Regions from separate parts of the Streptomyces sp. NPDC001536 genome, predicted to be linked through region 1. Evidence: riboswitches for the same ligand, from Rfam matches in the RefSeq annotation. Region 1 holds a riboswitch; each other region holds the start of a gene.
The links. A riboswitch is a leader RNA that binds a small molecule or an ion and turns the genes downstream of it on or off. The one in region 1 is predicted to bind cyclic di-AMP.
Positions count from the first base shown of each region.

Region 2: another riboswitch for cyclic di-AMP. It lies ahead of ACFY0U_RS32130 (C40 family peptidase); the one in region 1 lies ahead of ACFY0U_RS38690 (transglycosylase SLT domain-containing protein).
Region 3: another riboswitch for cyclic di-AMP. It lies ahead of ACFY0U_RS24455 (NlpC/P60 family protein); the one in region 1 lies ahead of ACFY0U_RS38690 (transglycosylase SLT domain-containing protein).

Region 1 is NZ_JBIAVQ010000019.1:55,598-65,982, forward strand. It holds gene ACFY0U_RS38680 (HAD family hydrolase) at 1-269, shown strand, start outside; gene ACFY0U_RS38685 (hypothetical protein) at 266-523, shown strand; gene ACFY0U_RS38690 (transglycosylase SLT domain-containing protein) at 520-999, opposite strand; cyclic di-AMP (ydaO/yuaA leader) riboswitch at 1,001-1,197, opposite strand; gene ACFY0U_RS38695 (CocE/NonD family hydrolase) at 1,452-3,449, opposite strand; gene ACFY0U_RS38700 (peptide MFS transporter) at 3,477-4,958, opposite strand; gene ACFY0U_RS38705 (polyprenyl synthetase family protein) at 5,187-6,197, shown strand; gene ACFY0U_RS38710 (CHRD domain-containing protein) at 6,324-7,331, shown strand; gene ACFY0U_RS38715 (outer membrane lipoprotein carrier protein LolA) at 7,564-8,769, shown strand; gene ACFY0U_RS38720 (ATP-binding cassette domain-containing protein) at 8,803-9,795, shown strand; gene ACFY0U_RS38725 (ABC transporter permease) at 9,782-10,385, shown strand, end outside.
Region 2 is NZ_JBIAVQ010000013.1:229,867-240,251, forward strand. It holds gene ACFY0U_RS32120 (ATP-dependent Clp protease proteolytic subunit) at 1-529, shown strand, start outside; gene ACFY0U_RS32125 (hypothetical protein) at 537-845, shown strand; cyclic di-AMP (ydaO/yuaA leader) riboswitch at 1,184-1,395, shown strand; gene ACFY0U_RS32130 (C40 family peptidase) at 1,399-1,872, shown strand; gene ACFY0U_RS32135 (ATP-binding protein) at 1,968-2,426, opposite strand; gene ACFY0U_RS32140 (helix-turn-helix domain-containing protein) at 2,639-3,508, shown strand; gene ACFY0U_RS32145 (DUF397 domain-containing protein) at 3,518-3,739, shown strand; gene ACFY0U_RS32150 (8-amino-7-oxononanoate synthase) at 3,776-4,903, opposite strand; gene bioB (biotin synthase BioB) at 5,051-6,277, shown strand; gene ACFY0U_RS32160 (adenosylmethionine--8-amino-7-oxononanoate transaminase) at 6,270-7,550, shown strand; gene bioD (dethiobiotin synthase) at 7,552-8,268, shown strand; gene ACFY0U_RS32170 (LuxR C-terminal-related transcriptional regulator) at 8,297-10,385, opposite strand, start outside.
Region 3 is NZ_JBIAVQ010000009.1:84,845-95,229, reverse strand. It holds gene ACFY0U_RS24460 (ScyD/ScyE family protein) at 1-628, opposite strand, end outside; cyclic di-AMP (ydaO/yuaA leader) riboswitch at 893-1,060, shown strand; gene ACFY0U_RS24455 (NlpC/P60 family protein) at 1,069-2,223, shown strand; gene ACFY0U_RS24450 (hypothetical protein) at 2,247-2,618, opposite strand; gene ACFY0U_RS24445 (tellurite resistance/C4-dicarboxylate transporter family protein) at 3,082-4,083, shown strand; gene ACFY0U_RS24440 (hypothetical protein) at 4,061-4,414, opposite strand; gene ACFY0U_RS24435 (NlpC/P60 family protein) at 4,911-5,987, shown strand; gene ACFY0U_RS24430 (LuxR C-terminal-related transcriptional regulator) at 6,015-6,725, opposite strand; gene ACFY0U_RS24425 (PspC domain-containing protein) at 6,722-8,014, opposite strand; gene ACFY0U_RS24420 (PspC domain-containing protein) at 8,204-9,694, shown strand; gene ACFY0U_RS24415 (hypothetical protein) at 9,681-9,920, shown strand; gene ACFY0U_RS24410 (DoxX family protein) at 10,041-10,385, opposite strand, start outside.

The sequences.
Region 1 (10,385 bases):
TCCAGCCATGCGGCATCACCAAGGCGACGGGCCTCGCCCTCGCCGCCGACCACTTGGGCCTCGGCCCGGAACACACCATCGCCTTCGGCGACATGCCCAACGACATCCCCATGTTCGACTGGGCCTCCCACGGCGTAGCCATGGCCAACGCCCACCCCGAACTCAAGGCGGTAGCCGACGAGGTGACGTTGTCGAACGAGGACGACGGCATCGCGGTCGTCCTGGAGAGGCTGTTCCAGGAAAACCTGCTCGGGAACGGGGTCCGGTGAAGATCGACCTGACGGACGACCAGGCACTCGTCCTGTCCGACTGGCTCGATCGGGTCATGCACCGCAGGGAGTTCTCGGCGGTCGTCGACGATCGTGCCGTCTGGTCCCCGCTGTTGCGCATCAGCGGGTCGCTGGAGACACAGCTCTCGTCGATCCTCGATGCCTCGTACGGCGAGCAACTGGAAGCGGCCCGCCGACGGTTGATCGGCGAGCTGGGCGACTTCGGTGAGCCGCCCAGCGGTCGCTCGTCCTAGTACGCGCCCCACACGTTGTCGATCGACCCGTACCGCTGCGCCGCGTAGTTGCAGGCCGCGGTGATGTTGGCGACCGGGTCGTACGGGTCCCAGGAGGTGCCCGAGACGTGGTACGCCTGGAAGGTGGGGTCGATGACCTGGAGGAGGCCCTTGGAGGGGGTGCCGGCGGCGGCGTTGGAGTCCCAGTTGTTGATGGCGTAGGGGTTGCCGGAGGACTCGCGGATGATGTTGCGGTAGATGCCGTCGTACGACCCCGGGATGCCGTTCTGGGCCATGACCTGGAGCGAGGCCCGGATCCAGCCGTCGAGGGTGTTGGAGTAGCCCAGCGAGGTGGCCGTGGCCACGGTCGGGGTGGCCGCGGAGGCGCTGGTCGCGCCGATGACCGGGAGCGCGAGCACGGCGATACCGGTGCCGGCGACGGCGAGCTTGCGGGCGAGACGGGACGTTCTGGTGCGACGGTGAGCGGCAGCAGGCATGACGTTTCCTCTCCGGCGCCTGCGAGGTGAGCTGTCGGGTTCGGGCGGGAGCTGCCCGGCCGGGCCGCCGTACGGCGACACGACTTCACCCCAAGCCGGTCCGTTATGTCCAGAACTATGTCCTGAACGCACGGTTCGGCGACTTACCTGGTTCCCCCGCTCCTGCCGTGAGTTCTCGTAGGTGAGCGGTCTTCGGGCGGCGGCAGGATTCGGCGTTCCGCCCGGCCGGGAACGTATGCGAGAGCACATGTCCGGAACAAGTACCGGATTCACACAACACACCCATTGACCTTGGTCTGAGGCGTATGGGGTGCTTGATCCTTTGCGGACGTCAATCGCCAACTGGCGTTTCGGGCAAGGCGGATCGGCGGACGTGATCACACAGTCCGCTCACAGGAGGCAGTGACTCAAGTCACGGAGATGAAATGTGGCCGCAAATCGGGCAATTGTCCTCAACCGGCTGTTCTCGGAATCCTCTTCTCCCACGTCCGGTGGAAAACCACCTCGCCGCCCTCCGTGCAGACCACCTCGTTGACGGCGAGGAAGAATTCCGCCCCGTCACAGGTGATCTCCGAGCGCGTCCGGACCGTCGTGTCCCAGGCCGGCTCCGGCCGGTGCAGCCGGATCGACCAGTCCGAGCGGGTGCGCGCCGACAGCGGGTCCGTCTCGTCGATCGTGTACGTCTCCAGCGCGTCCTCGGTGAACTCCAGACCGTCCGGGTACACGCGCGTGCCGCCGTACCGGGGGTCGACCTCCAGGCGCCGCTCACCCTTGGCGACATCGCGTACGACCAGCCGCTCGGGGCGCGGTTCGTCCAGCGTGGCGGGGAAGTTGACGCCGAGCGGCGCGGACTGCTCGGGCTCCTCGAAGGCGATCTCGCCCGCCGACTCACGGAACCGCACCGGAAGTTCGAGGAAGCTCCCCGCCGGCTCCAGCGCGAACCCCGCCGCGGAGTCGGCCTGCGGCCAGATCCACGGCCAGTACGCGGAGGAGACGGCGAGCCGGATGCGGTGCCCGGGCGGGAAGGCGTGCCCGATGCCGTTCAGCTCGAACGCCACCTCCTCGGTGGCCCCCGGCTCCCACGGCACCGCCCGGTCCCGCCCGTGCCGCGCCGAAAGGTTCAGCACACCCCGGGTGACCAGCGTCGACGAACCGTCCGGCGCCACATCGCAGAGCCGGGCCACGACCTGCCCGCGCGGCACCTCCGAGGTCAGCCGCAGCCGTACCCGCGGCCGCCCCAGCACCCACGTCTCCTCACCCACCGCGAACTCGAAGCAGGCCGAGCGGGCGTCCTCCTCCCGCTGGTCCGGCGGCAGATCCGCGTCGTTCCCGAAGGGGAAGAAGCGCCCGGCGTCCACGCCCGTGTGCTGCGGGGAACGCACCAGCACGGGGGCGCCCTGAAGGCCGTAGGAGACCGTCGTGACGTGCGGTGAGGGCCAGGCCGGCTCACCGACCCAGCGGCCGGGGAGCGTCTCGTACACCGTGGCCGGGGGATGCGAGTCGCTGACGTAGGCCCGCAGCAGCGGCTCGCGCATGACGCCGGTGTCCACGCCCTTCAGATGGTGGTCCCACCAGCGCAGGGTCTCCTGGAGGAAGCCGATCGCCGGCCCTGGCGGCAGGCCGCGGTCGGGGTACTGGTGGGACCAGGGGCCGATGAGTCCTCGTACGCGATCGGCCGGCAGATGCTCGACCAGCCGCAGGACCGTGTCGCGGTACGGGTCGTGCCAGCCGCCCACCGCCAGGACCGCCGCGTCGATGGCGCCGTAGTCCTCGCAGACGCTGCCGTGGCGCCAGTAGTCGTCGCGGGTCTGGTGGGCCAGCCAGGTGTGCAGGAACGGCTCGATCCGCTCCAGGCGCTTGAGCCACATGTCCCGCCAGTCCGGGCCCGCGTACCGCGGGTCCGGCGGACGCGACACGAAGGCGAGCATGGTCGCCGCCCAGGCGTGCATGTCGACCGCGAGGACGGAACCTCCCATGTAGTGCACGTCGTTGTCATAGCGGTCGTCCGTCGAGCAGACCGTGACGACCGCCTTGAGCGGCTCGGGCGCGAGGGCCGCGATCTGGAGGGAGTTGAAGCCGCCCCAGGAGATGCCGAACATGCCGACCTTGCCGCTGCACCAGGGCTGTGCCGCCAGCCAGTTGACCACCTCGACCCCGTCGGCCAGCTCGGTCGCCGAGTACTCGTCCGTCGGCATGCCCTCGCTGTTGCCGTGCCCGCGGATGTCCACGCGCACGGAGGCGTACCCGTGGCCCGCGTACCAGGGGTGGCGCTGGAAGTCGCGGGGCGCGGTCCAGTCGGACAGCCGGTACGGCAGGTATTCGAGAAGTGCGGGTACCCGTTCGTCGGTGAGAGGTCGCCAGACGCGCGCGTACAGCCGGGTCCCGTCCGGCAGCGGGATGCGGACGTCCTCGTGGGTCGTCTCGTAGGGGAAGGAAGTGCGGATGTGCATGAGCGTGACCCCAGTGGCTGCGTCGGTTCAGTGGACCGGGTGCATCGTGCGGCGCAGCCACGGTGCCGCGGCCATCACCGCGAGGCCCGCGGCCACCGCGATCGCGCCGTTGACGCCGAAGTAGGCCGGCTTGGAGACGTCGTCGTAGAGCTTCACCGTCTGGGCCTGGATGCCGTTGGCGAGGGCGAGGGACAGGAACCAGAGGGACATGGTCTGGCTGGAGAAGGCGACCGGGGCGAGCTTGGTGGTGGCCGACATGCCGGAGGTCTCCAGGAGGATGTCGCCGAGGCCCAGCAGGAAGTACGAGCCGACGATCCACCAGGCGGACATCAGGTAGTCGTCGCCGCTGTGCCCGCTGGTCGGCAGGACCATCAGCAGGAACGACAGACCGCCCAGCACGACCCCGATCGCGATCTTGTTGGAGGCGTGCGGCTGCCGGTGGCCCATCCGGACCCACAGCGCGGCGACGAAGGGCGCGAGACCGACCTCGAAGGCACCGAGCGCGGAGGCGTACCAGCTGGCCGGGAAGTCGAAGCCGAGGATCGTCGTCTCGGCGTTCGACGCGGCCAGCAGCATCATCGTGGAGTAGGCCTGGAAGAGGATGAAGTTGAAGACGGTCGAGGCCAGGAAGAGGACGATGTACGGCCTGAGGCGGCCGCGCTCCTCGGCCGTGACCCGCGGGCTGCGGAACATCACCGCGAAGTAGACGACCGGGGCGATCACCGAGATCAGGGTGAGCACGTCGACGAAGCGGTCCATGGTCAGCCAGCCGACGGCGGCGGCGAGAGCGGCGACCACCGCCACGGCGACGACGCCCACGACGATCAGCCGCACCGCCCGGCGCATCGCGTCCGGCGCGAGCGCGAACTCGGCGGCGTGCTTGCGTCCGGCCAGGTGACGGCGGCCCATGACGTACTGGATCAGACCGAAGGTCATCCCGATCGCGGCGGCCGAGAAACCCCAGTGCCAGCCCTTGTGGTCGCCGAGCCAGCCGGTGATCAGCGGGCCCGCGAAGGCGCCGATGTTGATCGCCATGTAGTAGAGCGCGAACCCGGCGTCCCGGCGCTCGTCCTCGGTGCGGTAGAGCTTGCCGACCATGGTGGCCACGTTGGGCTTGAGCAGCCCGGTGCCCGCGCTGATGAGCCCCAGGCCCACCCAGGTCATGGTCGCGGTCGGGACGGCCATCGAGTAGTGCCCGCAGGCGATCAGGATGCCGCCCCACAGCACCGCGCGGTACGAGCCGAGCATCCGGTCGGCGAGCCAGCCGCCGGCGACCGAGACGAGGTAGACGAGGGTGCCGTAGGCCGCGGAGACGGACGCGGCGGTTCCGGCCGACATGCCCATGCCCTCGTTGGCGACCGAGTCGGCGAAGTACAGGACGAGGATGGCCTGCATGCCCAGGAACGAGAAACGCTCCCAGACCTCCAGACCGGAGAGGGTGAGCAGGCCTTTCGGCTGGCCGAAGAAGGCGGCGTCGTCCTCGGGCGGGGGTTGGCTGCCGGGATCCACGTCAACGGTTGTTCGAGACACCCTCTATTACTTCCGTCTAAATCGACAGATATCCGTTCTTTTCAGGTGATCAAAAACATACCGGTCGTGATCCGATACCGCCCGCGCTGCACGGGTGGGCGGCAGCGGTGATCGAAACGTGACCGGATACGCTGACTTGAGTGATGGCAGCGACCTATCGACAAACCGTGTAATCGCCAGTAGACACCAGCAGACAGGAGACCCCTCGTGACCGTCGTCGGGCCGTTCGGGCTGAGCGTGCGGGACCAGGCTCTGGAAGCCGATGTCCAGGCCGGATTGGCGGCCGTCGAGGAGGGTTTGCTCGAAGCCACCAAGAGCGAGGTCCCCTTCATCACCGAGGCCGCGCAGCACCTCGTACGGGCGGGCGGCAAGCGCTTCCGTCCGCTGCTCGTGATGCTCACTGCCCAGTTCGGCGACCCGTACGCCCCCGGAGTGGTGCCGTCGGCCGTGGTCGTGGAGCTGACCCACCTGGCGACGCTGTACCACGACGACGTGATGGACGAGGCGTCCGTGCGGCGCGGGGTCGACAGCGCGAACACCCGCTGGGGCAACTCGGTCGCGGTCCTCACCGGCGACTTCCTCTTCGCCCGCGCCTCGCACATCCTGGCCGACCTCGGTCCGGAGGCGGTCCGGGTGCAGGCCGAGGCGTTCGAGCGGTTGGTCACGGGCCAGATCCTGGAGACCGCGGGGCCGCAGGACGGCCGGGATCCGGTCGAGCACTACCTGGACGTGCTGGGCGGCAAGACCGGCTCGCTGGTCGCGGTGTCCTGCCGGTTCGGCGCGATGATGTCGGGCGCCGACGAGACGGTGGTCGACGTGCTGACGCAGTACGGCGAGCGCCTCGGCGTCGCCTTCCAGCTCGCGGACGACGTCCTGGACATCGCCTCGGACTCCCGCGAGTCCGGGAAGACCCCGGGGACGGATCTGCGCGAGGGCATCCCGACCATGCCGGTGCTGCGACTGCGGGAGCGGGCGGCGCGGCTGGGCCTCGCGGAGGACATCGCGCTGTGCGAGCTGCTGGACTCCGACCTGGCCGACGACGCGCGGCACGCCGAGGCGCTGGCCGCCCTGCGCGCGCATCCCGCGCTGGAGCAGGCGCGGCGGGACACGGTGCGCTTCGCCGAGGAGGCCCGGGCGGCGCTCGCTCCGCTGCCGGAGGGTGATGTGAAGGCCGCGCTCATGGAGATGTGCGACGCGGTGGTGCACCGGGCGGGCTGATCACCCCTGCGCGCATGTGACGCACGTCACTTATCTGGACTGAGTCCAATCTGAGATCGGCTCCGTATCCATGCCCAGAAGCTGACGCAGGGGGCGTCAGCTGCAATACGGGGAGACAAAAGAATCATGGGCATGAAAGCGACGTTCTCCAAGCGCCGTAAGAGCCTCGCCGTCACCGCCGTCGCGGTGGCCGCCGCCGGTGGTGTCGCCGCCGCGGTGATTCCCGCCTTCGCCGCCGGAGGTGACCGCGCCGACCACGCGGGCCACGCGGGCGGCGAGAGCATCGTCAGTCAGAGCGGTGCTCTCGGCGGCAGCGGCGGCACGATCCTCGCCGCCAGCCTCCGCGGCGCCAACGAGGTGCCCGTCCAGGGCGGCCCCGCCGTGAACGACAAGGACGGCGCCGCACTGGAGTTCATCAAGGTCAAGGGCGACAAGGTGTCCGTCGCCGTGACCTGGCGCGGCACCGGCAAGCCCACCCTGCTCCACATCCACCAGGGCGCCAAGGGCACCAACGGCGGCGTCAAGGTCGACTTCACCAAGCTGCTGGAGAAGGCCAAGGGGCACAGCGTCACCGGCACCGTGAAGGTGAAGGACGGCGCGCTGCTCGACGCCCTGAAGTCCGACCCCGGCGCGTTCTACGCCAACCTGCACACCGCCGAGTTCCCCGGCGGCGCCGTCCGCGGCCAGCTCCACAAGGTCACCGTCGCGGGCTTCGACTTCCGAGACGCGCTGCGCAACTTCCAGGCGTCCGTCGTCAAGGGCAAGCAGATCTACGAGTGCAAGCCGGCCGAGGGTGGCGGGTACGCCTTCGCCCAGCGGGACGTCAGCGCCGTGCTCGGCGGCCGTATCGCGCACTCCTTCGTCAAGCCCAACTCCGGTACCCCGCAGTGGATCGCGCGGGACGGCAGCGCGGTCACCGGCTCGGTCATCTCCCGCACGCCGAACGGCGACGGGAACATCCCCGAGCTGGACCTGAAGGCCACCCAGTCCGGAAAGCACCACGGCCTGCTCGCCGACACCACCGAGATCCTGCGCCTGAACACCGTCGGCGGCGTCGCCCCGGCCGGCTCCTGCACCCCGGGCGCGATCGTCGGGGTGCCCTACCAGGCGGACTACGTGTTCCTGCGCGGCTGACCCTGTGACACCACGGCGCCCCCTACGGGTTGTAGGGGGCGCCGACGTGTCATGTCATACCCCAGTTGTACGCGGAGTTGGCTCCACGGTCTGACGCTTCGAGTCGGCCGATTTGGTCAGATGGACACCACGGAAAACACCACTCCTCACCGATTCGGGTGAGAATGGCGGCACGGGGTGGACGAGTGCGCTTACGAACTGGCCGCCGCCTATGACGGAGGTAGGGCACAACATGGCACCGTACGAATCCGACGACAGCACCGAGGACCTGGGGTCACGGCGCCGCAAGGCCGCGCGGTACGTCGTCCCCGTCGCGGTCGTGGGGGTGGCCGCGGCGACCATCGGGCTGGTCCCGGCGCTCGCCGACTCCGGCGACCCCGACCTGCCGAAGATCAGCGCACAGCAACTCATCGAGAAGATCGCCGCGTCGGACGTGGAGCAGCTGTCCGGCACCGTGAAGATCACCACGGATCTGGGGCTGCCGGACCTCGGCGGGCTGGAGAACAGCCTGACGGGTGGCGGCGGTTCGGGATCGCGCTCGGATGACGGCTCGTCGGCCGATCCGACGTCCAAGCTCACCGAACTCGCCTCCGGCACCCACACCCTGCGGGTCGCGGCCGACGGCGAGGACAAGCAGAAGCTCTCCCTCCTGGAGAACGCCGCCGAGTACAGCCTCATCCACAACGGCAAGGACGTGTGGGGCTACGACAGCGGGTCGAACGAGGTCTTCCACGCCACCGCCGACGAGAGCTCCCCGAAGGAGGAGGAGGTCCCGGCCACGCCCAAGGACCTCACCGAGGACGCTCTCAAGGCGGTCGACGACACGACCTCCGTGACCGTCGAGGGCACCGCGCACGTCGCGGGCCGCGACGCCTACCGGCTCGTCATCAAGCCCAAGGACTCCGGGTCCACCGTCGGCCAGATCACGGTCGCCGTGGACGCCAAGACCGGGCTGCCGCTGAAGTTCACGCTGACCCCGGCGAGCGGCGGCGCGGCGGTCGTCGACGCCGGCTTCACCCAGATCAGCTACGCCAAGCCGGCCGCGTCCACCTTCGACTTCACGCCTCCCAAGGGCGCGAAGGTCACCGAGGAGGACGCCTCGGGGGCACCCGAGCGCCACTCCGGCGACTCCGGTGACTTCTCCGGCGGCGAGGGCTTCGCCAAGGGCGGCCCCGACGGGCTGAACGTCATCGGTGAGGGCTGGACCTCCATCGCCACCTTCGACACCGGCGGCCAGGGCATCCCGTCCGGCTCCGAGGTCGGCGGCGACTTCGGCGGCTTCCTCGGCTCGCTCGGCGACAAGGCGAGCGGCAAGTTCGGCGAGGGCACCGTGTTCAAGACCCGGCTGATCAACGCCCTGATCACCGACGACGGCAAGGTCTACGTCGGTGCGGTGACCAAGGACGCGCTGGTGAAGGCGGCGAACGAAGCCAAGTAACCACCCCACGGGCACGACGAATAGAGGGAGCCGATGGACCAGCCGCCCGCCACGGAGCAGCAACCGGAGGGCGACGGTGACAGCGCGGACATGGGTGACACCGTCATCCACACCCACGCCCTCACCAAGCGCTACCGCGGCGGGCAGCTCGCCGTCGACGGTCTCGACCTGACCGTCCCGGCGGGCAGTGTCTTCGGCTTCCTCGGCCCGAACGGCTCGGGCAAGACCACCACCATCCGCATGCTGATGGGCCTCATCGAACCGACCTCCGGGTCGGCCCGGGTGCTGGGCCGCCCCATGCCGCGCTCCGCCCGTGCCGTACTGCCGCATGTGGGCGCGCTCATCGAGGGCCCGGCGCTCTACGGTTTCCTCTCCGGCCGCGACAATCTCCTCCGCTACGACGCCGCCGACCCGACCGCCGACCCCCGCACCCGGCGCGCACGCGTCGCGACGGCACTGGACCGGGTGGGCCTGGCGGCCGCGGCCGGCAAGAAGGCCAAGGCGTACTCACTGGGCATGAAACAGCGCCTGGGCCTCGCGGCGGCCCTCCTGCAACCCCGCAAGCTCCTCGTCCTCGACGAACCGACCAACGGCCTCGACCCGCAGGGGATGCGCGAGATCCGCTCCCTGGTGCGGGAGCTGGCGTCCGAAGGCACGACCGTCTTTCTCTCCTCGCATCTGCTCGACGAGATCGAGCAGGTCTGCACCCACGCGGCCGTGATGGCCCAGGGCCGCCTGATCACCCAGGGCCCCGTGGCCGACCTGGCGGCGGGGGCGCGGGGACGGCTGGTGGTGACGACTCCGGACACGGGGGACGCGGCGCGGGTGCTGAAGGAACAGGGCGTCGCGGATGTGGTGGTGGCCGACGACCGGGTGACCGCGGAGCCTCCGGACGGCGAACTGGCCGACATCAACGCCGCGTTGGTGGGGGCGGGCGTGCGCGTACGGGCCTTCGGAGTGGAAAGGGCCACGCTGGAGGACGCTTTCGTGGCGCTGACGGGAGAGGGCTTCGATGTCGCAGGCTGAGGTTCTGGTCAAGCCCGGTCCGTTGTGGACGTTCGGCTTGTTCCGCAGTGAGTTGGTCACTACTTTCCGCCGCTGGCGCACCCTCGCCCTCCTCGGCGTCCTCGCGGCCGTCCCGATCCTCGTCGGCATCGCCGTGAAGATCGAGACGGGCGACGGCGGCGGCCCCGGAGGAGGCGGTGGCGGCGGCCCCGCCTTCGTCTCGCAGATCACCAACAACGGCCTGTTCCTGGTCTTCACCGCACTCGCCGCCACCCTTCCCTTCTTCCTCCCCATGGCGATCGGCGTGGTCGCGGGCGACGCGATAGCCGGCGAGTCGAACGCCGGCACGCTGCGCTATCTCCTGGTCGCCCCGGCCGGCCGCACCCGCCTGCTGTTCACCAAGTACGCGACGGTGATGGCCTTCTGCCTCGTGGCCACGTTGGTGGTCGCGATCTCGGCGCTCACGGTCGGTGCCCTGCTCTTCCCCCTGGGGGATCTGACCACGATCTCCGGCACCCAGATCAGCTTCGGCGAAGGCCTCGCCCGGGCCTTTCTGATCGCCCTGGTCGTCGCCGCGTCACTGACCGGTGTGGCGGCCCTCGGTCTGTTCG
Region 2 (10,385 bases), on a different contig from region 1:
CTTCCTCGGGACACCGGTCGACGACACGTCGGCGAACGATGTGATGGCCCAGTTCATGCACCTCGAGTACCAGGATCCGGACCGGGACATCTCCCTCTACATCAACTCCCCCGGCGGCTCCTTCAGCGCGATGTCGGCGATCTACGACACGATGCGGTTCGTCAGCTGTGACGTGGAGACGATCTGCCTGGGACAGGCCGGCTCGTCCGCCGCGGTGCTGCTGGCGGCGGGGACCCCGGGCAAGCGGTTCGCGCTGCCCGGCGCGCGCGTGGTGATCCACCAGCCGTCCCTGCCCCAGCCGGTGGAGGGACAGGCCAGCGATCTGGCCATTCAGGCCGAGGAGTTGGCGCGCGTCCGGTTCCGCCTGGAGGAGATGCTCGTACGTCACACCGGGCGCACCCACGAGCAAGTCACCGCGGACATCGAGCGGGACAAGATCCTGGACGCCCAAGAAGCCGTGGAGTACGGCCTGGTGGACCGGATCGTCCCCAGCCGCAAGGCCTCGCGCACCGCGCCCGGCGCCCGGTGAGCGGGCGATGCTGCCACCGGAGCTGCCTCCGCTGCCCGCTCTGACGCGCGCCGAGGGCGAACTGATCGACCGTTATCTCGAGGTGGTCGACCTGCTCGGCCGTATCAACCCGGCGCACCACGGTGACACCTACCGCGGACTGCGGGCCGCCCAGGCGCTGGTGGCGAAGGCGGCCGAGCTGCGCGACGCGCTGGCGACCATGCATCAGCGCGACGAGACCGAGGTGCACGCCATGACCCTGGCGCGGGCGCTGCGGGTGCTCGACGGCGAGCGGCGCACGGCCCGGGTCACGGTGCCGCCGCACTCCGACAGTTGACGTGACGGCGACCGGCCCGGCGCGCCCGACCGCGTGGCGAGGCGTCCGGACCGGCGTTGAAACGCACCAAACGGTGTACCCCCGTTTGGAGTAGACGCCCCTCCTTTGACAGGGCCGTCGAGGTTGCGCAACGCGCGTAGCCCGACTCCGGAATGAGTACCTCCGTCGCTGGTCCGAGGGTCCTCGACCCTGTCGACGCTCCCTCGAACAGTCGAGTGTCCACCCGAACGGGTGAGTGGTGAGTAACACCACAAATCCCCGATTCCATTGGGTTTTTCGGCGTGGAGTACGTGAAGATCCCTGTCTGACGACAAGACCCCGCCACAACGGCGGGGCGATCCGGGCGGACGCCGAGTCCTGCCGCCGCACGGATGACCGGTCGACAGGAGTGGATCGGCAGGAGTGGAGGACCCAAGCACGACGGGTCGCCGGAACGGCTGTCAACAGCCGTCCCGAGCAGCCCTTGGGGTGAAGCCGCAGTATGCGGCCGGGCAACTTCGCCAGCCCGAATCCGACAGGTCATCCTTCACAGGCGGCTGACGAAGGGTTGCGCATGTCTGCGCTCAATCGTGTCCCGTCGCTCATGGCCCGGGCCGGTACGGCCTCGGCTCTCACCATCGCCGCAGTGGGCGGCTCTCTCGTGGTCCCGGGCGTCGCATCCGACGCCGAGGCCGCGACACCGGCGACGAAGGCACTTCAGGTCGCTGCCTCCAAAAAGGGCTCCCCTTACAAGTGGGGCGCCGCGGGGCCGCACCGGTTCGACTGCTCAGGGCTCACGCTCTACTCGTTCAAGAAGGCCGGCAAAAGCCTGCCTCGTACGGCGGCCCAGCAGTACAACAAGACCCGCCATATCTCCGCGGGGAACCGCAAGGCCGGAGACCTCGTGTTCTTCCACTCCGGCTCCAGCGTGTACCACGTCGGCATCTATGCCGGGAAGGGGAAGATCTGGCACTCCCCGAAGAGCGGGGAGGTCGTGAAGCTGCAGAAGATCTGGACCAAGAGCGTCTGGTACGGCCGGGTCAAGTGACCCACCCCGCGGGGATGTCGGCGACCTGACCCGCCGTCACCCTCGCAGCCGGCCGTGACGCCCTGAGAGGCGCCTCCGTTCTCGGAGGCGCCTCTCTACGGCTCCTGCTGCCCCGCCGCGGAGAGCGGCTCCGCCGGTACCGTCCACGGGAGTTCGATGGAGACGGTCTTGCCGCCCTCGCGGGTGGGCCGGACTCTCAGCTTGCCGCCGCACTCCGCGGTCAGCCAGCGGATGATGACCATGCCGCGGCCGTTGTCCTGCTGGACGGCGGCCGGCAGCCGTTTGGGGAATCGCGGATGACTGTCGGTGACCCCGATGCGCAGTTGTTCGTCACGGTCGAGCTGGATGTCCACCGTGAAGGTGGGTGACTGTCCGAAGGTGTGCTGTACGGCGTTGGTGGCGAGTTCGGAGACGATGAGCCGGATCGTCTCGGCCGCTTCCGTGTCCGCCGGCAGACCCCATTCCGCCAGGGTGCCGATGACGTACGTGCGGGCCGCGGAGACCGAGGCGGGATCGCTCGGCAGAGTGACGGATGCTTCCAGATGGTCTGCCATGGCGACGTCGTCCCTTTCCCACGGGACCGCAGTCCGACACGGAGCGGATGGTTCGAGTACGGTCCCGGACTGGTGCTTCATCGCCAGACTGCCATTACCCGGCCGGTCACGGTGCCGATCCACCAAGATATGCATATATCTGTCGCTCGAAGCGGTGAACTCTCCGACGGAAGACCGTATTTGGGCGGCTCGGAAGGAGTAAGGAGTAGCCCATGCAGCACGGTCCCGCGGTACGCCGCCGGAAACTGGGCGCCGAACTGCGTGCGTTGCGCACCGGTGCGGGGCTCACCAGTGGTGAGGCGGCCCGGCTGGTGGGCTGGCACCAGTCGAAGGTGAGCCGGATCGAGACCGGCGCCAGCGGGGTGAAACCGGCCGACGTGCGGTTACTGCTGGACGCCTACGCGGTGCACGATACCCAACTACGGGAGTTGCTCCTGGTGTTGGCGGGCTCCGACGAGGGCGGCGGACGGCACCACTGGTGGCACCAGTACCGCGGGGTACTGCCACCGACGTATCGCGACTTCATCAGTCTGGAGTCCCAGGCCAGTGCGATGCGCACGCTGGAGACCTCCGTGGTGCCCGGGCTGTTGCAGACGCCGGAGTACGCGCGCGCGGTGACCCGGGCCGCGGTGAACGGGCTCGGCACGGAGCCGGACGAGCGGCTCGACGCGCTGGTGGAGGTCCGGCTGGCCAGGCAGGACGTGCTGCGGGCCGAACCGCCGCTGAGGCTGAGCGCGGTGCTGGACGAGGCGGTGCTGCGCCGGGACATCGGCGGGCCCGACGTCATGGCGCGACAGCTGCGGCGGCTCATCGAGGCGGCCCGGCTGCCCCAGGTCAGGATTCAGGTGCTGCCGTTCGCCGCGGGGGCCCACATCGGCATCACGGGGCCTTTCGTAATCTTCTCATTTTCGAGCACATCTGATCTGGACGTGGTTGTTCTCGACCACTTGACGAGTAGCCTCTACCTCGAGCGGAAAGAAGACCTCCAGGCCTATAGCGAGGCCTTCAACGCCCTTCAGATCCACGCCCTTTCGCCCGAGGACTCGTTGGATTACATCGCCGGGATAGGTGACGGCGCGTAAGGAGGCACCATGTCCGCAATGCCTCGGAACGTACCTTCCAGTACCGATCTGCACCCTGTGCGGTGGCTGCGCAGCAGCTACAGCACAGGCGCCAACAACTGTGTCGAGACGGCTCGGCCGCGCACCGGTCCAGGGACCGGACTGCTCGCCGTGCGCGACTCCAAGAACCCGTCCGGACCCGCGCTGCTCTTCTCCCCCGGGAGCTGGGCGGAGTTCACGGCCGCGTTCTGACCCCTTCCGCCCCGAGCACGGCCGTGTCACGCCGACTCATGGTCGTGTCTCACCGATCACACGTACAGCGCGTTCGATCTGCGCCTCGGAGAGGTCCGCGCGGGCGGTCAGCCTGAGCCGTGAGATGCCGTCGGGCACGGAAGGGGGACGGAAGCAGCCCACGGCCAGACCCGCGGTACGGCAGTCCGCCGCCCACTGCACGGCCTCCTCCGGGGACGGCGCGCGCACGGAGACGACCGCGGCGTCCGGGCGTACCGCCTCGTGACCCGCGGCGGTCAGCCGTGCGTGCAGTTCGGCGGCCACCTCGCGGGCCCGCGACGCGCGCGCGGGCTCGCGGCGCAGCAGCCGCAGTGCCGCGAGGGCCGCTCCCGCCGCCGCGGGGGCGAGCCCGGTGTCGAAGATGAAGGTCCGGGCCGCGTTCACCAGGTGGTCGATCACCCGGGCGGGACCGAGGACGGCGCCGCCCTGGCTGCCGAGCGACTTGGACAGCGTGACCGTCACGACGACGTCGTCGGCGCCCGCGAGTCCCGCCGCGTGCGGGGCGCCGCGGCCGCCGTCGCCGAGCACGCCGAGGCCGTGGGCGTCGTCGACCAGCAGCCCCGCGCCACGCTCCCGGCATGCCTCGGCGAGCGCGGCCAGGGGGGCGGCGTCGCCGTCCACCGAGAAGACGGTGTCGGAGACGACGACCGCGGGGCCCCCGTGCGTCTGGAGCGCCTTGCGCACGGCCTCGGGATCGGCGTGGCCGACGACCTGTGTCGTGGCGCGCGCCAGCCGGCAGCCGTCGATCAGCGAGGCGTGGTTGCCGGCGTCGGAGACGATCAGTGAGCCGTGCGGGGCCAGCGCGGTGACCGCGGCGAGATTGGCCGCGTAGCCGGAGGAGAAGACGAGGGCCGCCTCGAAACCGCAGTATTCGGCCAGCTCGACTTCCAGCTGACTGTGGAGCTCGGTGGTGCCGGTGACGAGTCGAGATCCGGTGGAGCCTCCGCCCCAGGTCCGGGCGGCCCGCGCGGCGCCCTCGGTGACCTCGGGGTGGCGGGCCAGACCCAGGTAGTCGTTGCTCGCCAGGTCCAGGAGCGGGGAGTCGGCGGGGCGGGGCCGCAGGGTGCGTACGAGTCCGGCGCGCCGGCGCAGCAGCGCCTGCTCGTCGATCCAGCCGAACGCCATGGGTCCTCCGAGGGTTTTGTAGGCAGCGAACAGACACTAGTGGGACGAGCAGCCACCCACTGTGTGGCAATACCCACACAGTGAATGGCCGCTGTTGTACGAACTCTCCTTGGCCCAAGACGGCTCCTTAGGACAGGATCAGTTTTCATGGACCTGCTGAACACGCTGGTGGACAAGGGGCTTCGGCGCGAGCTGCCGACCCGCGAGGAAGCACTCGCCGTCCTCGCCACCTCCGACGACGACCTGCTCGATGTGGTGGCCGCGGCCGGGAAGGTGCGCCGGCACTGGTTCGGCCGACGGGTGAAACTGAACTACCTCGTCAACCTCAAGTCCGGCTTGTGTCCCGAGGACTGCTCCTACTGCTCGCAGCGCCTCGGCTCGACGGCCGGGATCCTGAAGTACACGTGGCTCAAACCGGACGAGGCCTCCAAGGCCGCCGCGGCCGGACTCGCGGGCGGTGCCAAGCGGGTCTGTCTGGTGGCGAGCGGCCGCGGGCCGACGGACCGGGACGTGGACCGGGTCGCGGGCACGATCAAGGCGATCAAGGACCAGAACGAAGGCGTCGAGGTGTGCGCCTGCCTCGGTCTGCTCTCCGACGGCCAGGCCGAGCGGCTGCGCGAGGCGGGCGCCGACGCCTACAACCACAACCTCAACACGTCCGAGGCGACGTACGGCGAGATCACGACCACGCACACCTACGCCGACCGCGTGGACACCGTGCAGAAGGCGCACGCGGCCGGTCTGTCGGCGTGCTCGGGTCTCATCGCCGGTATGGGTGAGTCGGACGAGGACCTCATCGACGTGGTCTTCTCGCTGCGCGAGCTGGACCCGGACTCGGTGCCGGTCAACTTCCTGATCCCCTTCGAGGGCACTCCGCTGGCCAAGGAGTGGAACCTCACCCCGCAGCGCTGTCTGCGCATCCTGGCCATGGTCCGGTTCGTGTGCCCGGACGTCGAGGTGCGCATCGCGGGCGGCCGCGAGGTCCATCTGCGCAGCATGCAGCCCCTCGCCCTGAACCTGGCCAACTCGATCTTCCTCGGCGACTACCTCACCAGCGAGGGCCAGGCCGGCAAGGCCGACCTGGAGATGATCGCGGACGCCGGGTTCGAGGTGGAGGGCGCGGGCGAGGTGACGCTGCCGCAGCACCGGGCGGACGTGGCCGCCGCCGGGGGCGGGTGCGGCTCGCACGAGAGCGCGGGCTGCGGCTCCCACGAAGGCGCGGGGTGCGGCTCCCATGAGAGTGCCGGGTGCGGCTCCGTGTGCGGCTCGGCGGCCGAGCCGGCCGTGAGCGAGCCGGCGGCGAGTGAGGCCCGTACGGACCTGGTCGCCGTACGCCGTCGTGGTGCCGGAACGGACCTCGCGCCCAATGCCTGAGCTGCCCGTGTCCGAGCTGCTGGAGCTCGACCGGCGGCATGTCTGGCATCCGTACGGCCCGATGCCGGGCCGCGCCGAGCCGCTCGTCGTGGAGTCGGCGAGCGGGGTGCGGCTTCGCCTCGCCGACGGCTCGGGCGAGCTCGTGGACGGGATGTCGTCCTGGTGGTCGGCCATCCACGGCTACAACCACCCGGTGCTCAACGAGGCCGCGCGCGAACAGCTGGGGCGGATGAGCCATGTGATGTTCGGCGGGCTCACCCATGAGCCCGCCGTACGGCTCGCGAAACTCCTTGTCGACATGTCGCCCGACGGTCTGGAGCATGTCTTCCTCGCCGACTCCGGGTCGGTGTCGGTCGAGGTCGCGGTGAAGATGTGCCTGCAGTACTGGCGGTCGCTGGGCCGCCCCGGCAAGCAGCGGCTGCTGACCTGGCGCGGCGGCTACCACGGCGACACCTGGCAGCCGATGTCGGTGTGCGACCCCGAGGGCGGGATGCACGAGCTGTGGACCGGCGTGCTCCAGCGCCAGGTGTTCGTGGGGCCTCCGCCGGCCGAGTACGAGGAGTCGTACGCCGAGGAGCTGCGCTCGGCGATCGCGCGGCACGCCGACGAGCTGGCCGCGGTGATCGTGGAGCCCGTGGTGCAGGGCGCGGGCGGGATGCGGTTCCACTCCCCCGCCTATCTGCGGGTGCTGCGGGAGGCGTGCGACGCGCACGACGTGCTGCTGGTGTTCGACGAGATCGCGACCGGCTTCGGGCGTACGGGCGCGCTGTTCGCGGCGGGGCACGCGGCGGTGACGCCGGATGTGATGTGCGTGGGCAAGGCGCTGACCGGCGGCTATCTGACGATGGCGGCGACGCTGTGCACATCGAGGGTGGCCGACGGCATCTCGCGGGGCGAGGTCCCGGTGCTCGCGCACGGCCCCACCTTCATGGGCAATCCGCTCGCCGCAGCCGTGGCCTGCGCCTCGATCGAGCTGCTGCTCGGCCAGGACTGGCTCGCGGAGGTCAAGCGGATCGAGGCGGGCCTGCGGGAGGGTCTGGCGCCGGCCCTTGAGCTGCCGGGTGTGCGGGACGTACGGGTCCTCGGGGCGATCGGCGTGGTTCAGCTCGACCACCCGGTGGACATGAGGGCCGCCACGGAGGCGGCGGTGCGCGAGGGCGTGTGGCTGCGGCCGTTCCGCGACCTGGTCTACACGATGCCCCCGTATGTCACGGGGGACGCTGATGTGGCACGGATCGCGCGCGCGGTGTGCGCGGCGGCCCGGGAAGGATGACATGTCGGTACTGGTGATCACGGGTACGGGCACGGAGGTCGGCAAGACCGTGGCCACCGCCGCGATCGCCGCCGCGGCGGTGGCGGCGGGCAGGTCCGTGGCCGTGCTCAAGGCGGCCCAGACCGGCGTCGGTCCGGACGAGCCCGGGGACGCGCAGGAGGTGGCGCGGCTGGCGGGGACGGTGACGGCCGCCGAAGTCGCCCGCTACCCGGAGCCGTTGGCCCCCGGGACGGCGGCTCGGCGGGCCGGACTCCCGCCGGTGCACCCGCACCAGGTCGCCGAGGCTGCCGCCAAACTGGCCACCGAGCACGACCTGGTGCTGGTCGAGGGCGCCGGCGGACTGCTCGTACGGTTCGACGAGGAGGGCGGCACCCTGGCGGACGCGGCGCGGCTGCTGCGGGCGCCGGTGCTGGTGGTGGCGTCGGCGGGCCTGGGCACCCTGAACACGACGGAACTGACGGCACGTGAACTCCGCGCCCGGCACCTGGACTTCCTCGGCGTCGTGATCGGCAGCTGGCCCGACTCCCCGGATCTTGCGTCGCGTTGCAATGTGACGGATCTGCCGGAGGTCGCGGAGGCGCCGCTGCTCGGGGCACTGCCCGCGGACGCCGGAGCGCTGGCGCCCGCCGACTTCCGTGCGGCCGCGCCGAGTTGGCTGGCACCGCGGCTGGACGGGGTGTGGGACGCGGAGGTCTTCCGGGAGCGGGCGGCAGACTGACCCGCTGGGGGGCCGCCTCTCTCCGTCATCACCTTCCCTCCCCTTCGCCCAGCAACCTCACCAGCTCGATCCGCGACCGGATCCCCAACCGGGTGAACACACCCCGCAGATGGTGGTCGATGGTGCGCGGGCTCAGGGCGAGGCGGGTGGCGATCTCACGGTTGGTGGCGCCGTCGGCGGCCATGCGGGCGACCATGAGCTGCTGGGCAGTGAGGCGGACGGTGGGATCGTCGGGGGCGCCCGGCGCGGGGGTCGCGGGAGCGCCGAGGGCGCGGAGTTCGGTGCGGGCCTGGGCGGCGCAGTGCGGGGCGCCGAAGTGCTCGAAGGCCTCCAGGGCGCTGTGCAGACGGTCGCGGGCCTCGGTGCGGTGGCGCAGCCGGCGCAGCGCGCTGCCGAACAGCAGCTCGGTGCGGGCACGTTCGAAGTCGCGGGTACCGGAGGCGTGCAGGTCGAGTGCGGTGCGGTAGTGCTCGATCGCCTCGGCGCCGGGGGCGAGCAGGGCGCGGCAGCGGGCGCTGAGCGCGAGGTCGTCGGGGCTGCGTACGGCGCTGGCCCAGCGGTGGTAGTCGGCGTGGGCGGCACGGGCGACCCGGGTGTCGTCGGTGCGGACGGCCGCCTCGACGTAGTGCGGGGTGGCCATGTGGCGGATCGCCCGGTGGCCGTGGCCCGGACCGAACCCGGCGAGGGCGCGCAGCCGAGCCGCCGCGGCGGCGAAGCGGCCACTGCTGAGGTCGAGGTAGGCGAGCGCCCACTGGGCGAGGGCGGCGGGCAGGCCGAGGCCGTGGGCGCGGGCGTACGACCGTGCGGTGGCGGCGCGTTCACGGCAGACCTCGGCGTCACCGGTGAGCGCCGCGAACATGGCGAGGGCGGCCTGGAGATGGCAGGCGCCGTTGTCCTGTCCGGTGGCGTACGCCTGCCAGAGGGCGTCCGTCGCCGCGGCCTCTCCGGCGCGCGGGCGTCCGGTCCAGAAGTCGGCGTAGGCGCGGAACTCCATGGCCTGCGCCACGGTGACCGTCGCGCCGCGCACCCGGGCCGAGGCGGCCGCGCGGACGGTCGCTGCGGCGGCGAGGGTGTGGTCGCCGAGCAGGAGCGCGGCGATGCCGGCGTGGAGGAGGAGGGTGGGGTCGCCACCGGGCCCGCACCGTCCGGCCGCCGCCGCGAGCAGGTCCCGCGCGTCCTCGTACCGTCCCTCGAACGCCGCCGCGAGCCCGCCCAGCGTGCCCGGCGGCACGATCCCCAGCCGCCGGGCGACCAGGGCCGCGTCCCGACATCGCCGCAGGTCACCGGTGTAGATGGCGGCCTCGGTGGCGCGGGCGAGGAGGTGGAGGGCGGGGTCGGGGACGTCGAGGATCGCGGTGCGGGGGCGTGGTGCGGGAGAGGGCGGCGAGGGATCGGCGGACGGCGAGTTCAGGACGTTCGCCTGACTCGGAGTCCCCTCTTCCCCTTCCGCCGTCACAGCCGTCAGCAGCGCGTCGAACGCCTCCGCCGCGTTGCCCGCACGCAGCGCCAGCACCCCGGTGAGCGCGTCGCCGTCGGAGAGTGCGGCCAGCCGCCGGGCCCGGTCCCCGTCCCCGGCCTGCCAGGCGTACGCGGCGGCGTCGGCCAGCAGAACGGTCTGTTCGGGTCGGTCGGGGCTCAGCGCGGCGGCTCGTTCGGCGAGGGCGCGGGCCAGCGGAAGTCGGCCCGCGGCGCGGGACCTCGTCGCGGCCGCTCCCAGTTCCGCCGCCAGCCGGGTGCTCGGGCCGAGGGCTCCCGCGCCGCGGTGCCAGGAGCGCAGGGACGTTTCGCCTCCGGTGCGCAGGACCCGGGCCAGCAGCCGGTGGACATCGCGGCGGTCCGCCGGGGACCCCGACTCGTACGCGGCGATCCTCGTCCAGGTGTCGCGGAAGACGACCCCGGTCGCCGAGGCGTGCGCGATCCCGGCCGCCTCGGCAGCCTCCAGGGGCCGGGTGTCGAGCCGGGCGGCGGCGACGGCCCGCAGAAAGGCGTGCGTGGCGACGGGGTACTGGTCGGCCGCGGCCAGGAGCAGCAGCAGCCGGGTGTCGTCCGGCAGCTCCCTGATCTCCGCGCGGTGGGCGCGCAGCCACGCCGGGGCCAGTTCCGCCGGTTCCGTCGGC
Region 3 (10,385 bases), on a different contig from region 1:
CGACGACCAGGTCGTTCCCGGCCGCGTCCGCGACGATCTTGCGGCCGTCGGGGAGGGCGAGGACGGCGTACGGGTTGGACTCGACGGACGCCTTGTGCGGGTTGTGCTTGAGTTCCACGGCGGTGATGTCGGCGGCGATCCTCGCCTTGCCGTGGCTGATCTTCAGGAGCTTGCCGAGTTTGTTCCAGGGCGGTGTCGTGGGCACTCCGGCCTCCGGCGGGGCGAAGGTCTCCACCCCCCAGAGCTCGCCGTGGAGGGCGGAGACGCCGTCCACGCCGGTCGCGAAGCCGCCGTCGGGGGCGGCGCCCGAGGGCAGGCCCTGCACCACCCGGTAGTGCTTCCACGCGCCCCCGTCCCAGTAGATCTCGGTGACGGCGGAGGAGAGACCCACACAGGTCTCGCCCTCGGGGCCCTCGCCGAGGCACTTCTTGCCGCCGCGGCCGGCCTCGGCGACGTACAGATGTCCGCTGTCGTACGAGAGCTGGCGCGGGTTGTCGAGACCGGTCGCGATCACGCGGACGACCGGCTTGCCTGCCCCCTGTCCCCCGGAGGCGGTCGCGGGGGCGATGCCCGCGGTGGCGGCGAGTGCGACGCCGGTGGCGATGACCAATGGTGTGCGGTTCCTCATTGCCGTATCCCCCTCACCTCGCCGCGGCATCCGACCACGGCTCGGCAGGAAGCTAGCGGCCGGAAGCGGGCGGACGTCGCCACTCCGCCAAAAATACGTACAACTCGTGGCAGATCACTCCGTATTCACCACCGCGAGCGATGCCCTGACCTAAGGTCACGAAAATGTATCGGGCCTATCGGACATCAACCTTCACAGGGGCCACACGCGTTGGCTACCGTGCCGGAAGGCCGTACGACCCCCACCGGCGAACCTCGCCGGGCCGCGCGGCCTCCGCCGAATCCGGAGCGCCGCCGCGCACCCGGAACCGGGGACCCACCGAACTTGGGGTGAATCGGCCGACTCCCGTACAGGGAACGGCCGTAGGGCAACCCTTCCGAACCACCCGCCCGAACCCGACAGCTAACTCGGTAGGCGGAGCACGGAAGGAGTCGCCACCCTTGGCGTCGCACCGCAAGTCGCCTCCCCCGGGTACGCGCGTAGCCGGCATACGCACGCCCGCTCTCGCCACGGCCGCCCTCACCTCCGTGGCCCTGCTCTCCCAGACGGCCACCGCCGCTCCCTCGACCGATGACAAGCCGAGCATCGAAGAGGTCGAGAAGAAGGTCGACGACCTCTACCGCCAGGCGGAGTCGGCGACCGAGAAGTACAACTCGGCCAAGGAGAAGACCTCCAAGCAGCGCAAGGAGGTCGACACCCTCCTCGACGACGTCGCCCAGCGCACCCAGAAGCTCAACGAGGCCCGCGAGGAGCTCGGTTCCTTCGCCGCGGCCCAGTACCGCACCGGCGCCTCCGCGCCCGACACCGCGACCTTCCTGCTCGCCGACTCCCCGCAGGACTACTTCGACCAGACGCAGCTGATGGGCCGTATGACGTCCCGTCAGAAGGACGCGGTCGACGACTACGTCACCGAGCAGTCCGCGACGATGAAGAAGCGCCAGGAGGCCACCGACAGCCTCGCGACGCTCTCCGAGTCGCAGAGCGATCTGAAGACCGCCAAGGCGACCGTCCAGCGCAAGCTGTCCGCCGCGCGCGAGCTGCTGTCCCAGCTGACCGCCGAGGAGAAGGCGCGTCTCGCGGCGATCGAGAAGCAGAAGCAGGAGGAGGCCGCCCGCAAGGCCGCCGAACTGGCGAAGCAGCAGGCGGCCGAGCAGAAGGCGGCGGAGGAAGCGGCCGCGGCAGAGGAGTCGGCGAGCAGCTCGTCGTCCTCCTCCGAGGCCTCGGACGCCTCGTACGCCACGAAGGCCGACAAGGCCCTCGCCTTCGCCCGCTCACAGGTCGGCAAGCCCTACGTCTGGGGCGCCACCGGCCCCGACTCCTACGACTGCTCCGGCCTCACCCAGGCCGCCTGGAACGCCGCCGGCATCTCCCTGCCGCGCACCACCTACGACCAGGTGAACGCCGGCACCACGGTCACCCTCGCCAACGCCAGGCCCGGCGACCTCGTCTTCTTCTACGACGACGTCACCCACGTCGGCATCTACATCGGCAACGGCAAGATGATCCACGCGCCGAAGCCGGGGGCGTACGTGCGCGAGGAGTCCATCTACTACGACGGTGAGTCGGCGATCCACAGCGTCGTACGGCCCGCCTGACCTACGGCGGGGTGGCCCTGGCGTCAGTGACCTCCCCGGTTCTCGACACAGGGCCCCTCGCCGGGCTGGGGCTCGGCGTAGACGCCGTGCACCTCCCCGCTCAGCTCGTCCTTCGTCACCCGTCCGGAGACGCACACGACTCCCGTGTAGACGGCGTAGTACCCGTTCCCGACGGAGACCCCGTGCTTCTCACCGCACCCGACCCGCTCCAGCGCCGCCTCGACCCGCTCATCGCTGAAGCGGCCGAACTCCCCCGACCCGCCCTCCTTCCGGACCTTCGCCAGCTCCGCGAGGATCAGCTCGGCCGACGCCTGCCCACTGGCCTGCTGCGCCGCGCTCAAGGACGCCTGCATGCGGTAGGCGTGGTTGTCGGCGTAGTTGGGGGGAGCGTCCACGGGCCCGTCCTCGCTCCCGCCGGCCGTGTTCGAGGCGGAAGGCGAGGGGGAGGAAGGCAGGGCGGTGGGCGTCGCAGTGGACTGGGCGCACTTCGGCGGGGGCGGATAGGACTGGGTCGCGGTGGCCGACGGCGCGGCACCTGCCTCGTGGGCTCTTTGACTTCCGCACGCGGTGAGAGCGACCGCCACGAGGGCGAGGGCGACTGATCGTCTGAGGGCCATGCGCAGAGTCTTTCGCCCGACGACAGGGGCTGTCATGAGCGGAACTACTCAGGTGATGGGCAGATCCGTCTGGGCGTCGGGCGGCGAACGCCCAGGTGGGTGGGTTCCGGTGTGATCCGGCGTGGGACACGCACCCGTCCACCCCAGCAGCGCCTCTTCCGTGCCCGCGCCCGCGCGCATTCGGGGGCGCCCGCTCGCGCGCCCCGCCCTCAAGCCGGGGCGCGCTCCTTAGCATCGGCCCATGTCCGGCGCCTCTCCCCGCTCCCCTCGCTCCCCCCTCAGCGCCTGGCGGGCCCAGCGGCCGCCCGCCGCCGGGGCCGCCGTGATGGCGACCGGCATCGTGTCCGTGGGGCTGCATCTGGCCGACCACGAGACCCTGTCGCGGATCGCGCTCGCGCTGGCCGGCGTCGGGTGGGTGGCGTTGGCCGCCGACTTCGGCGCACGGCTGCTGTGGGACCGGGCGAGGTGGGTGGCGGAGGCCGAGACGCCGGGCGCGCTGACCGCCGTAGCGGCTACGGCGGTGCTCGGTACCCGCCTCTCGGCGCTCGGCTGGCAGCGGCTCGCCGAGGGTCTGCTGGCGCTCGCCGCGCTGTTGTGGCCGGTGCTGATCGTGCTGGTCGTGGCGCACTGGACGCGGCGGATGCCGGGCGCGGTGTTCCTGGCCTGCGTCGCCACGCAGGGTCTCGCGGTGCTCGGCGCCACGCTCGCCTCGGCCGAGTCGACGGCGTGGCTCGCCCACGCCGCGCTCGTGCTCTTCTGGCTCGGCCTCGTGCTCTACGGCCTCGCCCTGGCCCACTTCGACCCGCGGCAGGTGACCGCGGGCGCCGGGGACCACTGGGTGGCCGGCGGGGCGCTCGCCATCTCGGCGCTCGCCGGGTCGAAGCTCGTCGCGGCCGACAGCGCGCCGCTGTACCTGTGGAACGACGACGACAGCGGCGTCCTGCGTGCCGTGACGGTCGCGCTGCTCGTGCTCGACCTGGCCTGGTACGTCGTCCTGCTCGTCGCGGAGGCGCTGTGGCCCCGGCCGCGCTACGACGTGCGGCGCTGGGCGACCGTCTTCCCGATGGGCATGACAGCGGCGGCGACGCTGTCCGTCGCCGCCGCCCTCGACGTGTCCTGGCTCAGGACACCCGGTCAGGTGCTGCTGTGGATCGCGGTGGCGGCATGGGTCGCCGTCGCCGCGGGTGCCGTCGCGTCGGCGCGCGCCGGCCTCACCTCGCTCAGGTCCACAGCACCGCGATGAAGATGTCCGCGACGGTCAGCGCGCCCACCAGCCCGAACAGCCCCTTCTCCACCTTTTCGTCGTCCCGCTTCACATAGACGAGGCCGAGGATCACCACCAGCAGGGCCAGCTTGATGCCGATCTTGACGTTGTTGACGGACTGGTCGTCCGCCTGGTTGAGGCCGACCAGGATCACCCCGGTGACCAGCATGGTGAGCGCGCCGTGCAGCATCGCCGGGACGAAGCGGGCGGTGCCCTGACCCATGGCCTTCATCTGGGTGAGGAAGCCGCCGAGCAACGAGGCGATGCCGATGATGTGCAGACCCACGAAGAAGTGGATGAGTACGTCCATGAGGCCGGAGCCTAATCAGGGGCACTTGAGCCGCCCTACACCGCCCTGTCTCTTCCGGCACGATCCCGCATATATGTGATCTTGCATATATGCGGCCCATAGCACCCCGCCACCCCCACGCGTTCCGGAATCCGCACTTCGGTCATCACACTGCGTGAAGTCGACGGCGCGAGAACGGAATCACGGTCGCATGCGGTCACCCTGCGGTCCCCTGGGACCAGTTCCGCGCAACCCGTTACCCCCACGACACATTGAGGTTTAGCGTCCTCCACCAGGTGACCGGCTCCCCACCGCCGCCCGGGCCAGGGGCGGCAGTCGGACACCACCGCCGAGAAGGTCCGGCGGCGGCCCGCTCCCCCTGTGCGGGCCGCCGCCGGACGCGTGAACCGCCCCGGGCGGTCGTACGTCCGCTCCCCCTGGTGGTCGTACGGCCACCACTCGTCCGGGGCGGTCGTACCGCGGACCAGGCGGTCGTACGAAAGGACGTGCAGTCCACGTGGCAGCGCACCGCAAGCCCAGGCAGCGCTCGGCCGGCGGCAATACGGTCCGTACGGCGGCGACGATCGCCCTGGCGGGCGCGGCGACCGCGACCGGCTTCGACGGGACCGGGCATGCCGAGCCGAATCTGACACCGGCGCAGGTCAAGGCGAAGGTGGACAAGCTGTACCAGGAGGCGGAGGTCGCCACCGAGAAGTACAACGGCGCGAAGGAGAAGGCGGAGGCGGCCGAGGAGCGGCTGCGGACCCTGCGGGACGAGGCGGCGCGCAAGACGGACAAGCTCAACTCGGCGCGGGACGCGCTGGGTTCGATGGCGGCGGCCCAGTACCGCGACGGCGGGCTCGACCCGGCGCTGCAACTCGCGCTCTCCGACGACCCCGACCGCTATCTCGAGGGCGCCGAGTTCGTCGAGCGCGCGGGCACCCGGCAGGCGGCCTCCGTCGCGAGCGTGCGCAGACAGCTGCGGGAGATCGAGCAGCTGCGCGGTGCCGCCCATATCGAGCTGGCCTCGCTCACATCGCGGCAGGCGGAGCTGAAGCGGCACAAGAAGACGATCACCGGAAAGCTGGACGCGGCCCGCCGACTTCTGGCACAGCTCCCGCCCGAGGAACGCGCGGGCGATGTGCAGCGCGCCTCGCGCTCCGCCGGCTCCGGCGCCCGCGACGGCCTGACCGCAGCGGGCACGGCAGGCGCGGCAGGCGCCGCAGGCAACGTGCAGGCCCCCAACTCCCGCGCCGCGGCCGCCGTTTCGTACGCCTCCTCGAAACTCGGCAGCCCCTATGTCTGGGGCGCCACCGGACCCGACGCCTTCGACTGCTCAGGTCTGATGCAGGCCGCCTACCGCTCCGCCGGTATCTCCCTTCCCCGCACGACCTACGCCCAGATCGACGCCGGCCGCCGCGTCGCCCGCTCCGAACTCCTCCCGGGCGACCTGGTGTTCTTCTACTCCGCCATCAGCCACGTCGGCATCTACATCGGCAACGGCCAGATGATCCACGCCCCGAACCCCTCGGCGCCGGTGCGCGTCGCGCCGATCGACGAGATGCCGTTCGCGGGGGCGACGCGGGTGGTGTGAGCGTGACGCCGGGGTCGGGCCGGGGCCTCACACCAGCCGTCGAGCCGTGGCCCAGCGAGTCAGCTCATGCCGGTTCGACAGCTGCAACTTCCGCAGCACCGCCGACACATGGGACTCGACCGTCTTCACCGAGATGAAGAGCTGCTTGGCGATCTCCTTGTACGCGTACCCCCGCGCGATCAGCCGCAGCACCTCCCGCTCGCGCTGCGTCAGACGGTCGAGGTCCTCGTCCACCGGCGGCGCGTCCGTGGACGCGAAGGCGTCCAGTACGAACCCGGCGAGCCTCGGCGAGAACACCGCGTCGCCGTCCTGGACCCGGAAGACGGAGTCGACCAGATCCGTCCCGGTGATCGTCTTGGTGACATACCCCCGCGCGCCGCCCCGGATCACACCGATCACATCCTCCGCCGCGTCCGAGACGGACAGCGCGAGGAAACGGACCGGCTGCTCGGCGTCGGCCATCAACGGGGCGCAGCGGCGCAGGACTTCGACACCGCCGCCACCGGGGAGATGGACGTCGAGGAGGACCACCTCGGGCCGGGTCGCGGTGATGACCGTGACCGCCTGGTCGACGTCCGCGGCCTCGCCGACCACCTCGACACCGGTCTCCTCGGTCCGGCCGATCTCTGCCTGTACGCCCGTACGGAACATGCGGTGGTCGTCGACGAGGACCACGCGCACCCTGCGCCCGTCCGCGCTGTCGGTGGCCTCCGCCGTACCGTTCGCCTCGTCGCTCATGACGTCTTCTCCGCCCTCTCCATCTCCAGCTCGACCTCCGTGCCGCCGTCCGGCACCGCGCGCAGCCGCGCCGTGCCGCCGTTGCGCTCCATGCGGCCGATGATCGATTCTCTGACACCCATGCGGTCGGCGGGTATCGAGTCGAGGTCGAAGCCCGGACCGCGGTCCCGGACCGACACGAAGACCGTCCGTCCCTCGACTTCGGCGTAGACCTGAACCGCGCCGCCCTCGCCACCGTACTTGGCCGCGTTCACCATCGCCTCGCGCGCGGCCTGCATCTGCGGGCCGATCCGCTCGTCGAGGGGGCAGTCGCCGACTATGACGACCTCTATGGGGACGCCGTGCTTGTCCTCGACCTCGGCGGCATTGCGCCGGACCGCGTCGGCGAGCGTGGTGGGTTCGTCGGCCTCGTCCTTGCCGGTGCCCTCGGGTTTGTAGAGCCAGGTGCGCAGGTCGCGCTCCTGCGCGCGGGCGAGGCGGCGCACCTCGTTCGCGTTCTCCGCGTTGCGCTGGATCAGGGTGAGGGTGTGCAGCACGGAGTCGTGCACGTGGGCGGCGACCTCGGCGCGCTCCTGGGCACGGATGCGCATCAGGCGCTCCTCGGAGAGGTCCTGGGTCATGCGCACGAGGTAGGGGCCGGCGAGGAGCGTTATGCCGACGAGGACCGCGAGGGCCGCTTGCAGGACCGAACCGAGGTGGGCCGCGGAGCCTTGCAGGACGAAGATGCCGGAGACGCCGGCCGTGACCAGCAGGACGCCGCCCGCGGCGCGCAGCAGGCTGAGGGTGCGCTTGCGGCGGCCGACCTCGACCCAGCGGGCCCGGCGGGCGTTGTCGGCCTGGCGCCAGACCAGGGCCACGCCGGCGCCGACCAGCACGGCGGGCCAGAGGTAGGCCTTGGCGCCGGTGCCGAGATTGACGTTGCCCACGAAGACCATGGCCACGACGACCATGAGGAGCAGGGCGACGATCTGGCCCTTGTCGGGTCTGCGGGCGACGAGTCTGCGACGGCCGTCCGGCGAGGTCTCGGTGGAGACGAGGGACGGCGGCCGCTGCCCGCCGACTCCTCCGACGCCGAGCGGCACGAAGAACCAGAACGCCGCGTACAACAGGGCACCGAGCCCGTCCGCCATGAACAGGCCCACGAAGACGAGCCGCACCCAGATGACGGGCAGCCCGAGATGCCCGGCGAGCCCCCGCGCCACACCACCGAGCCAGCGTCCGTCACTGCTGCGGTAGAGCTTGCGCGGCGGCCGCGGTTCGACGAGTGGCGCTGCTGCGGCTTCCGGCATGCCATCGATGTTCACACGGCGGGAGGGCGGGGGCATCAGGGTCGGCCCCCTAGACGCCCCTGATCTTCGAAACCCGCAGAAACGTCGGGCCGTCGAACGCTTCCCCGGCGTCGGCTCAGGGGCGATATCAGGGTCCGGCCAGGGTCGTTCCGACTCCCGCCGGGGCGGCTCGCCCGTCACCATGGACACATGACAGATCACCAGCACGCCGCGGACCCGGCGCCCGACGAGGGTGCCTCGTCCGCCGCGCCCCCCGCGGCCGCCGCCGGTGAGGATTCGCGCGCGCACGTGCGGGCGGGTGCGCGGACGGAATCGGGTACGGCCGGGCTGCCGGGCCCTGCCGACGGCACGCCCGGCAGCCCGGCCGGCGGAGGGGCCGAGGCACCCGCGGAGGCCGGGGCGGCCGCACCGCCCGCGAGGTTCCGGCGGGACCGGCGGTTCAAGGTGCTCGCCGGGGTGTGCGCGGGGCTCGGGCGGCAGTGCGACATGGACCCGGTGATCTTCCGCATCACGCTCGCCGTGCTCTCCGCGACCGGCGGCATCGGTCTCATCTTCTACGGCTTCGCCTGGCTCCTCGTCCCATACGAGGACGACGAGGAGAACGAGGTCCGCAAACTGCTCACCGGCCGCGTCGACGGCCAGGCCCTGACGGCCGTGCTGTTCGCCCTGGTCGGCTGCGGGGTGTTCCTGACGATGCTGAACAACGGCGGGGTGCTCACCTTCGCCGTCGTCCTCTCCCTCCTCCTCGCCGGCGCCGGCTACTGGGCCCGCCGGCGCGGCGCCCCCGACACCGACCCGCTGGCCGCGCAGGCCGTCGCCGACGCCCCGCCGGAGGCCCAGGCACCGCCGGTCGGCCCCGGATACCCGTCCTGGTGGCGCGAGCCCATCGTCAAGGACGGCACGCACGAGGGCGGCACCGGCTATCTGTGGGGCCCCCGCGACTCCCGCGACCGGGACATCGCGGCGGCCATCAACATCGGCCTCGGCAGATACGACGGGGTGCGCGCCGCCACCCGCACCGCCCGCCCACAGCCCCCCAAGCCGCGCGGCCCCCGCTGGATCGGCGGCTGGGTCTTCGTCCTGGCCCTGCTCGCGGGCGGTCTCGGCACAAGCCTGACGTGGAACGAGCACCCGCTCGGCACCAGCCTCCAGACCGGCCTGTCCTGCGCCCTCATAGTCATCGGCCTCGGCATCGCGATCAGCTCCTTCCTCGGGCGTACGGGGGCGGGCTCGATCTTCCTGGCGGTGCTCACCGCGGGACTCCTCGCCGGTGCGGCCGCGCTGCCCAAGGACATCGGCACGCACTGGATCGAGGAGACCTGGCGGCCCGCCGCGGTCGCGGACGTCCAGCCCAAGTACGACCTCGGTACCGGCGTCGGCACGCTGGATCTGACGAAGCTGGACCTCGCCAAGGGTCAGACGGTGACCGCCCGGGCCGAGGTGGGCGTGGGCAAGCTGAAGGTGGTCGTACCGAAGGACGCGACCGTGAAGGTCAGCATCGACGTGGGCGTGGGCGACATCCAGCTCCCGGGCGACGACCAGGAGGACGTGGACGTGGAACCGGGCAAGTACAAGGAGGCCACTCTGACACCCCCCAAGGGCACCAGATCCTCCGGCACCCTCGACCTCGACCTCCAGGTCGGCGTCGGCCAAGCGGAGGTGAGCCGTGCTACGTCATGAGTTCCGCCCCGGCAAACTCCTCGCCGGCCTCTTCCTGATCCTCGCCGGCATCATCTACGCCGGCGACGCGGGCGGCACCTGGGAGACCCCGTGGTTCGCGGTCATCCCCGTCGTCACGGTCGGCCTCTGCCTGGCGGGCGCGACGGGGCTCGCTACTCGGGCGATCCGTAGACGGCGTGCGGGGGGTGGGGTGAACACGGGGGGCGAGTCGGAGGTGGCGGGCTGACTCAGGAGGGGGGCGGCTGGATTGCCTCACCCCGCCCCACTCCACTTCGCACGCCCGTCCGCCCCCGGCCTCCCGCGCCGAGGACCCGCCCGGACCCGCGCCCGCTACACCACCGCCGGCCTAATATCCCGTCGCCCGCTCCCGTCGGCGGGATCGCCAGGCCGCGTCCACCGAGAAGTACGGGGCGCCTGCGAGGACCAGGGGGAGCCAGGCCATCAGGTAGGCGAGGTCGTTGCCGAAGTAGTAAGGCTCCGCGGCCCAGCTCATCGTCAGCCAGAGGCTCAGGGAGATCAGGGCTCCGCCGAGGGCGGCCAGGCGGGCGAGGAGGCCGATGAGGGTGCCGATGCCGACGGCCAGTTCACCGAGGGCGATGGCGTAGCCGAAGCCGACGGGGCTCTTGAGGGCCATGTCGATCATTTCGGGGATGGCCGCGGAGTCCCGGACGTTGCGCATCTGGTCGCCGAT